2 regions of the Companilactobacillus bobalius genome follow, and region 2 is predicted to be linked to the other one. Evidence: a T-box and tRNA genes for the amino acid it is inferred to sense, from the RefSeq annotation. Region 2 holds a T-box; the other holds one or more tRNA genes.

Region 1 (3,423 bases), on a different contig from region 2:
TATTTAAATTAAGTATCGTCGTTCCATGTTATAACGAAGAAGAAGTTTTGCATGAAACTACTAAGGAATTAACCGCTATTCTTCAAGGCTTAGTGACCGGTGATAAGATTTCTAAGGATAGTAAAATTGTTTTTGTAGACGATGGTAGTAAAGATAAAACTTGGTCGTTGATTTCTGAGTTTTCTAAAGAGTATCCTTCCGTTTCTGGTGTTAAATTAAGTCGCAATTTTGGACATCAAGGTGCGTTATTGGCTGGTGTAACGACAGCTTCAAAAGATTCTGATGCCGTTATAACGATAGATGCCGATTTGCAGGATGATGTTAATGCTATTCCTAAGATGGTTGATGAGTACTTGAATGGTGCTGAAGTTGTTTATGGAGTAAGAAATAATCGTGATACCGATACTGCTTTCAAACGTGGAACGGCTGAAATGTTCTATCGTTTCATGGGCTTCTTAGGGGTTAAATTGGTACCTGATTCAGCCGATTATCGCCTGATGAGCCAACGCGCTTGCCAAGTTTTATTGAGTTATCGAGAACGCAATTTGTTTTTACGTGGAATTGTTCCACTAGTTGGATTCAAATCAGCTAAAGTTTATTATGCTCGTAAGGAACGTTTTGCTGGTGAATCTAAATATCCACTAAAGAAAATGATCAAGTTTGCTATGGATGGAATCACTTCATTTTCAATCGTTCCAATTAAGATGATCATGGGGTTAGGCTTCTTCATCGTATTGATCAGTATCGTATTGTTGATTTATAGCTTGGTTCAAAAAATCAATGGTAACGTGGTCAATGGTTGGTCGTCACTAATGATATCCATTTGGGCACTTGGTGGTGTACAATTGATTAGTATTAGTGTGATCGGTGAATATGTCGGTAAAATCTTCAGCGAAGTTAAACAACGTCCGAGATTTACCATTGAAAGAGATATTTATACTGAAAAAACACAAGAAGAAAATAAGAGGTAACGTTTATGAATGCCGCACAAAAAAGAGCCATGCAATATGGTAATTTGATTAATAATACTGTTAATACAATTCAAGAAGAACAAGATAAGTTGAATCCAGAATTTGAAAAGATTCGTGGTGCGTTGGATCGTAGTAAAGTCGATCAACTGGATGATGTTGAATATACTAAGATTCAAAAGAATTTTGCTGATGGAACAAAAAAATATCAAGAAACTTTAGCCAAGTTGGAAAAAGGTAAGGCTCCTGCAAGATTAATGGGAACTCATATTACTTTGGTTTCAGCTTTTAGAAAGTATGTTGAAGCCTGTGCCGATATGACTGAAAGTATCGGTGATGATAAGAATATCGATCGTCATAAGTTCGATGAATCAGAAAAAGGCCAAGATGAAGCTATGGATAAATTCTCAAAATTAATTCAAAAGTTAACTAATTTGGCTTAATATGAATAATTCAGATTTAAATGAATTAGTAAAAAAGGTTTCCCAAGAATATTTTGGGAAACCTTTTGTTCATCAAGCATATTTTAATAGTCGTCTCAAAACAACAGGCGGTCGTTTTCACTTGAAAGATCGAAACATCGATATTAACCCCAAAATTTATCAGCAATTTGGTTATGATACTTTAGTTGGAGTCATTAAACATGAATTGTGTCATTATCATCTTTATAATGACGGATTACCAGCTCAGCATCGGGATCATAGTTTCAAAGTTTTATTGAAGCAAGTTGGAGGATTGAGATATTCACCAATTCAAAGCCAAGCCAAAAAGAAGAGTTATCATCTTTATCAATGCGTTAAATGTCAGACACAATATATCCGTGTCAGAAGAATCGATACTAAGAGGTTTGTTTGTGGTAAATGCCATGGGAAGCTTGAGTATTTAAGGGATATTAAATAATAATCTTGATAATTTTTTTGATTATATGTATAATATTCTCTGTTGCATGCGGGTATGGCGGAATTGGCAGACGCGCAAGACTAAGGATCTTGTGGAGAATTATCTCCGTGGAAGTTCGAATCTTCTTACCCGCACTACTAAAGTAGTTGGACGATTGTCTGGCTGCTTTTTTTGTTTCTTCGGTGCAAAAAGTGTGCAAAAAAATATCTGACCGGTTAATTAAAACGGTCAGATATTTTTTATTTGTTTTGAAAATCATCTAAAATTTGACGAACCTCATCAGTTGATTTGGCATTCATCATTTCATTACGTAAATCAGTAGCACCTAATTCCGGACGAGCATAAATTTTAAAGAAACGCTTCAATGATGGAAAACGGGGTACATCGTAATGTTGAGAAAAATCATCGAAGAGATCCAATTGCAAACGAAGAAGATTCAATAATTCGTTTAAAGGATGTTCTTGTGGAACCTTTTCAAAGGCAAATGGATTAGCAAAAACACCGCGACCAATCATGATTCCATCAAGGCCAGGATGTTTTTTAGCTAAATCGACACCTGCTTGAAAATCTGGAATGTCACCATTGATTTGTAATAGAGTGTCGGGTGAAATTTCATCACGCATTTTTATCAAATCATCAATAACCTCAAAATGAGCTGGAACTTTACTCATTTCCATCTTTGTTCTCAAATGAACGGTTAAAAGTTCAACATGTTGATTAAGTAGATGAGGAATCCATTCCTTATATTCTGTTAGTTTACTATATCCTAAGCGGGTTTTAATGCTGACAGCCAATCCGGAGTTTTTGGCTGCTGTGACGATACCATCGATTTTTTCAGGGTTACGAATCAAGAAAGTGCCTCCATGATTCTTAATGACTGTTTTATCAGGGCAACCGGTATTAATATCAATGGCTTTAAAACCTTTATCTTTTAAAGCTAGAGCGCCGTTTTCAAAATCTTCGGGAACATCACCCCAAAGTTGAACTACAGGATAAGTTTTTTCACGAGAATCAATATACAAACGACCATCAACCGGGAACTTAGTAGTGGGATCAGTAATTCCTTTAGCATAGACAAATTCACTGAAAAAAATGTCCGGCGCACTGGCATGAGCAATGACTTGTCTGAAAACAGTATTGCTAACTGCTTCCATCGGTGCCATTGAGAAGAAAGGACGTTTTTCTTTTTTAGCTTGATTAGCTATTTGTGACCAAAATGTTTTTGTCACGATTGGTTCCTCCTTATTAAAATCACAATACACTTATGATACTAGTTTCTGATTTATGACGCTAATATCTAAACTTAAGCGATTTTGGGCCTTAGACCAATTATTGTAAATAAAAAATTAATTCGACAAAATTTTACAAAAGGAATACTAAAAAGCCTGTGCCATATAGGTTTTAATCGAATTTTATATTAAAATTTGTTTAGAACTTAATATATTTATTTTTAACAAATGAATATATTTATTAATGAGGTGTTATAGTAATATTGATTAATATCAATATTAGACAGATGGGAGTGTTGTTCTTGTTTCTTGGATCTATTATTTAT
Region 2 (3,423 bases):
ACCTTATGCCAGAATCTTGCATACAATAGATGCAATACGGCATGTTCGGCACCACCAATATATAGATCAACTGGTAACCATTGCTTCAATAGATCGTAGTCAGCTAATGCTTTATCATTATGTGGATCAATATATCTCAAGTAGTACCATGATGAACCAGCCCACTGTGGCATTGTATTAGTTTCACGACGACCCTTACGACCGTTCTTATCAACAACGTTTACCCAATCAGTTAGGTTAGCTAGTGGACTTTCACCAGTACCTGATGGTTTGATATCACTATCTTCTGGTAATTTAAGTGGCAACTCATCTTCAGGAACAAGTGAAGTTGTACCATCTTCCCAATGAATAACAGGAATTGGTTCACCCCAGTATCTTTGACGTGAGAATACCCAATCACGTAGACGATAGTTAACCTTCTTTTTACCAATACCCTTTTCTTCTAGATACTCAACCATACGATTAATGGCATCTTCTTTATTCAAGCCATCTAGGAAGTCAGAGTTAATATGCTTACCGTCGCCAGTAATTGCTCCATCTTCAAGATTACCTTCAATAACTTGCTTCATTGGTAAATTAAATTTCTTTGCAAAAGCAAAGTCACGATCATCATGAGCAGGAACGGCCATAACAGCTCCCGTACCATATGTAACAAGCACATAATCAGAAATCCAAACAGGAATCTTATCACCATTTACAGGATTAATAGCATATGCACCAGTGAAGACACCAGTCTTTTCATCATTCAAATCAGTTCTGTCAAGATCAGACTTGTGTGAAACTTCTTCCTTATAAGCATCAACAGCTGCTTTTTGTTCTGGAGTAGTAATTTCATCAACAAGTTCATGTTCAGGTGCCAAAACCATATATTGAACACCAAAGGCAGTATCTGGTCTAGTAGTAAAGATATTTACTTTCTTATCATGATCTACTAATGGGAAGGTAATTTGAGCACCAACTGAACGACCAATCCAGTTTCTTTGCATTTCCTTGATACTTTCAGGCCAATCAATATCATCCAAGTCATCAATTAATCTGTCAGCATAAGCTGTGATTTTTAGCATCCATTGACGCATTGGTTTTCTAATAACTGGGAAACCACCACGTTCTGTCTTACCATCAATAATTTCCTCGTTAGCAACAACAGTTCCTAAATCTGGTGACCAGTTAACAGGAACTTCTGCTTCATAAGCCAAACCTTTTTTATACATTTGTTCAAAAATCCATTGTGTCCATTTATAGAACTTAGGGTCTGTTGTTTGAACTTCACGGTCCCAATCATATGAGAAACCTAATGAATTAATTTGACGTTTGAAGTTTTGGATATTTTTTTCAGTGAAATCTGCTGGATTGTGACCAGTATTCAAAGCATATTGTTCAGCTGGTAGTCCAAAAGCATCAAAGCCCATTGGATGCAAGACGTTATAACCTTGAGCACGTTTCATTCTTGAAATAATATCTGTTGCCGTATATCCTTCAGGATGACCTACATGAAGTCCTTGGCCTGATGGATATGGGAACATATCTAAAGCATAAAAGTTCTTCTTATTTGGATCAGTTGTAGTCTTGAAAGTTTCGTGTTCCTTCCAATACTTTTGCCATTTCTTTTCAACGGTATTGTGATTGTACATATTTTTCCTCCTATACAAAAAAAGTCCTATGATTAATATAATCATAGGACGAGTTATCGCGTTACCACCTAAGTTCCGTACTCAAATAAGTACGACTCTCAAAATCCTTAACGAGGATCAAGCGCAGTCACTTACTTAAGTTCGGTAACTATTATTAGTGGACGAGTTCGAAAATAAAAATCTACGCATTCACATCCCCATGCGCTTTCTGTGAAGAATTTTTATAATCTACTACTTCCGTTGCTTTATATCTTATACCAATAATGTTTGTCCGACAACCAATAAATCTGAATTAAGATTATTTAATTTCTTAATATTATCAATTGTTGTTCCGGCCTGTGATGCAATAGAGTCAATCGTATCACCATTTTGAACGGTTACTGATTTATTAGTTTGACTATCAGTATCACTATTAGAATTATTATCACTGTAATCATTTTGAACATTAATAGCTGTTGAATCTGAATCTGAATTATCAGATGGAACATACTTCTTTACTCCACTACGTTCATCCTGAACAATCACTGGAGCCTGCTTACTACCATAAGCATCACCAACATTGCCAACATCACTATCTTTGTCAGTCGTAGCCTTATTAGCAGTATTAACCATATTACCGTTATTTGCGTTGGCCGTATTAGTAGTCGTTGTTTGACTATCAGCAGTAGTAGCCTGACTAACAATCAAAGTCTTGCCTGGATAAATATAATTGTCAGTTTTAAGATTATTCATATTCATTAAATCATCAACTGAAATATTAAATTTGGCGGCAATTGTTTGCAAAGTATCATCCTGAGCAACTGTATAAGTCTTAGCACTAGCATCATCAAATTGAGTCAAATTGTACTTTTCAATCATACTATTTAGCTTAGACGCATAAGTCGTATCGGTGGCATAACGGCCAGTCAAAAACTTAGTGGCATCTTTATATGAATTGGTATTACTCTTCCAAGCACCAGCATACAATTGTGAATTACCAGTTGTTCCACCTCTCAAAAGTGACACATAATCTTCAAGTGATTCCTTATATGATGGATATTTTCTGAAGTTGGAATTAATTGAATAAAGACTACCAGTTCCATCATCTTCTTGTGTACCCATATTAACTGATGCACCGTTGTACTCACCCTTGATACCAAATAAATTATAGTTAGGAGCGCTAGCTAAACCACTAGTCCCCCAACCACTTTCAATCATGGCTTGAGCAATCATAACTGATGCATAAAGGTCGTTGTTTGAGGCAAGCTTCCGAGCAGAATTACCAATATAATCAATAAATTCTTGATCTCCTACACCTTTAGAGCTAACTGGAGTGGTTGTAACAGCTGAGTTTTGAGATAACAAATTGTTTACCGACAAAGCTTCAGCTTTAACAGATATTGGAGCAGACACATTGGCAATTTCGGCTACCGCAGCACCAACAAACATACTAGAACCTAATATGGTCATGTTCTTGCGCAAGTTTGTATTCTTGCTTCTTTTATTATTTAATCTAGTCAATCGACTATCTTCAATTTTTCTTTCACGACGTGTAATAACCATAAGTATTTTGCTCTCCTCAAAATCTTTATACTATATATTATATTTCTTAACAAAATCTTAAACAATAGAGAGACCAAAAATTATGAAAATATCTAAAAAAATATCCCTTTTATTAATCATTTTAGTAATATTTTTTACCTTCTGGAGTATAAATGTAGCTTTAAAAAGTACAATTATTACTAAATTTGATACCAATCTCATCCAACAAATCTACCATCATAATCAATTCTCACTAAGCATTTTCAAGCCA

What was found. The T-box of region 2 lies ahead of leuS (leucine--tRNA ligase). A T-box ahead of a tRNA ligase gene usually reads a tRNA of that ligase, here a tRNA-Leu.
Region 1: it has a tRNA-Leu gene. The T-box ahead of leuS (leucine--tRNA ligase) is inferred to sense a tRNA for this amino acid. The anticodon was not compared.

The regions. Positions count from the first base shown of each region.
Region 1 is NZ_MYFM01000003.1:68,732-72,154, forward strand. Features, by position in the region: gene LKACC16343_RS05450 (glycosyltransferase family 2 protein) at 1-971, shown strand, start outside; gene LKACC16343_RS05455 (hypothetical protein) at 977-1,411, shown strand; gene LKACC16343_RS05460 (SprT family protein) at 1,413-1,868, shown strand; tRNA gene LKACC16343_RS05465 (tRNA-Leu) at 1,917-2,002, shown strand; gene LKACC16343_RS05470 (tRNA dihydrouridine synthase) at 2,108-3,100, opposite strand; gene LKACC16343_RS05475 (helix-turn-helix domain-containing protein) at 3,385-3,423, shown strand, end outside.
Region 2 is NZ_MYFM01000008.1:19,087-22,509, reverse strand. Features, by position in the region: gene leuS (leucine--tRNA ligase) at 1-1,631, opposite strand, end outside; T-box leader at 1,673-1,885, opposite strand; gene LKACC16343_RS14670 (glucosaminidase domain-containing protein) at 1,884-3,173, opposite strand; gene LKACC16343_RS11875 (phosphatase PAP2 family protein) at 3,256-3,423, shown strand, end outside.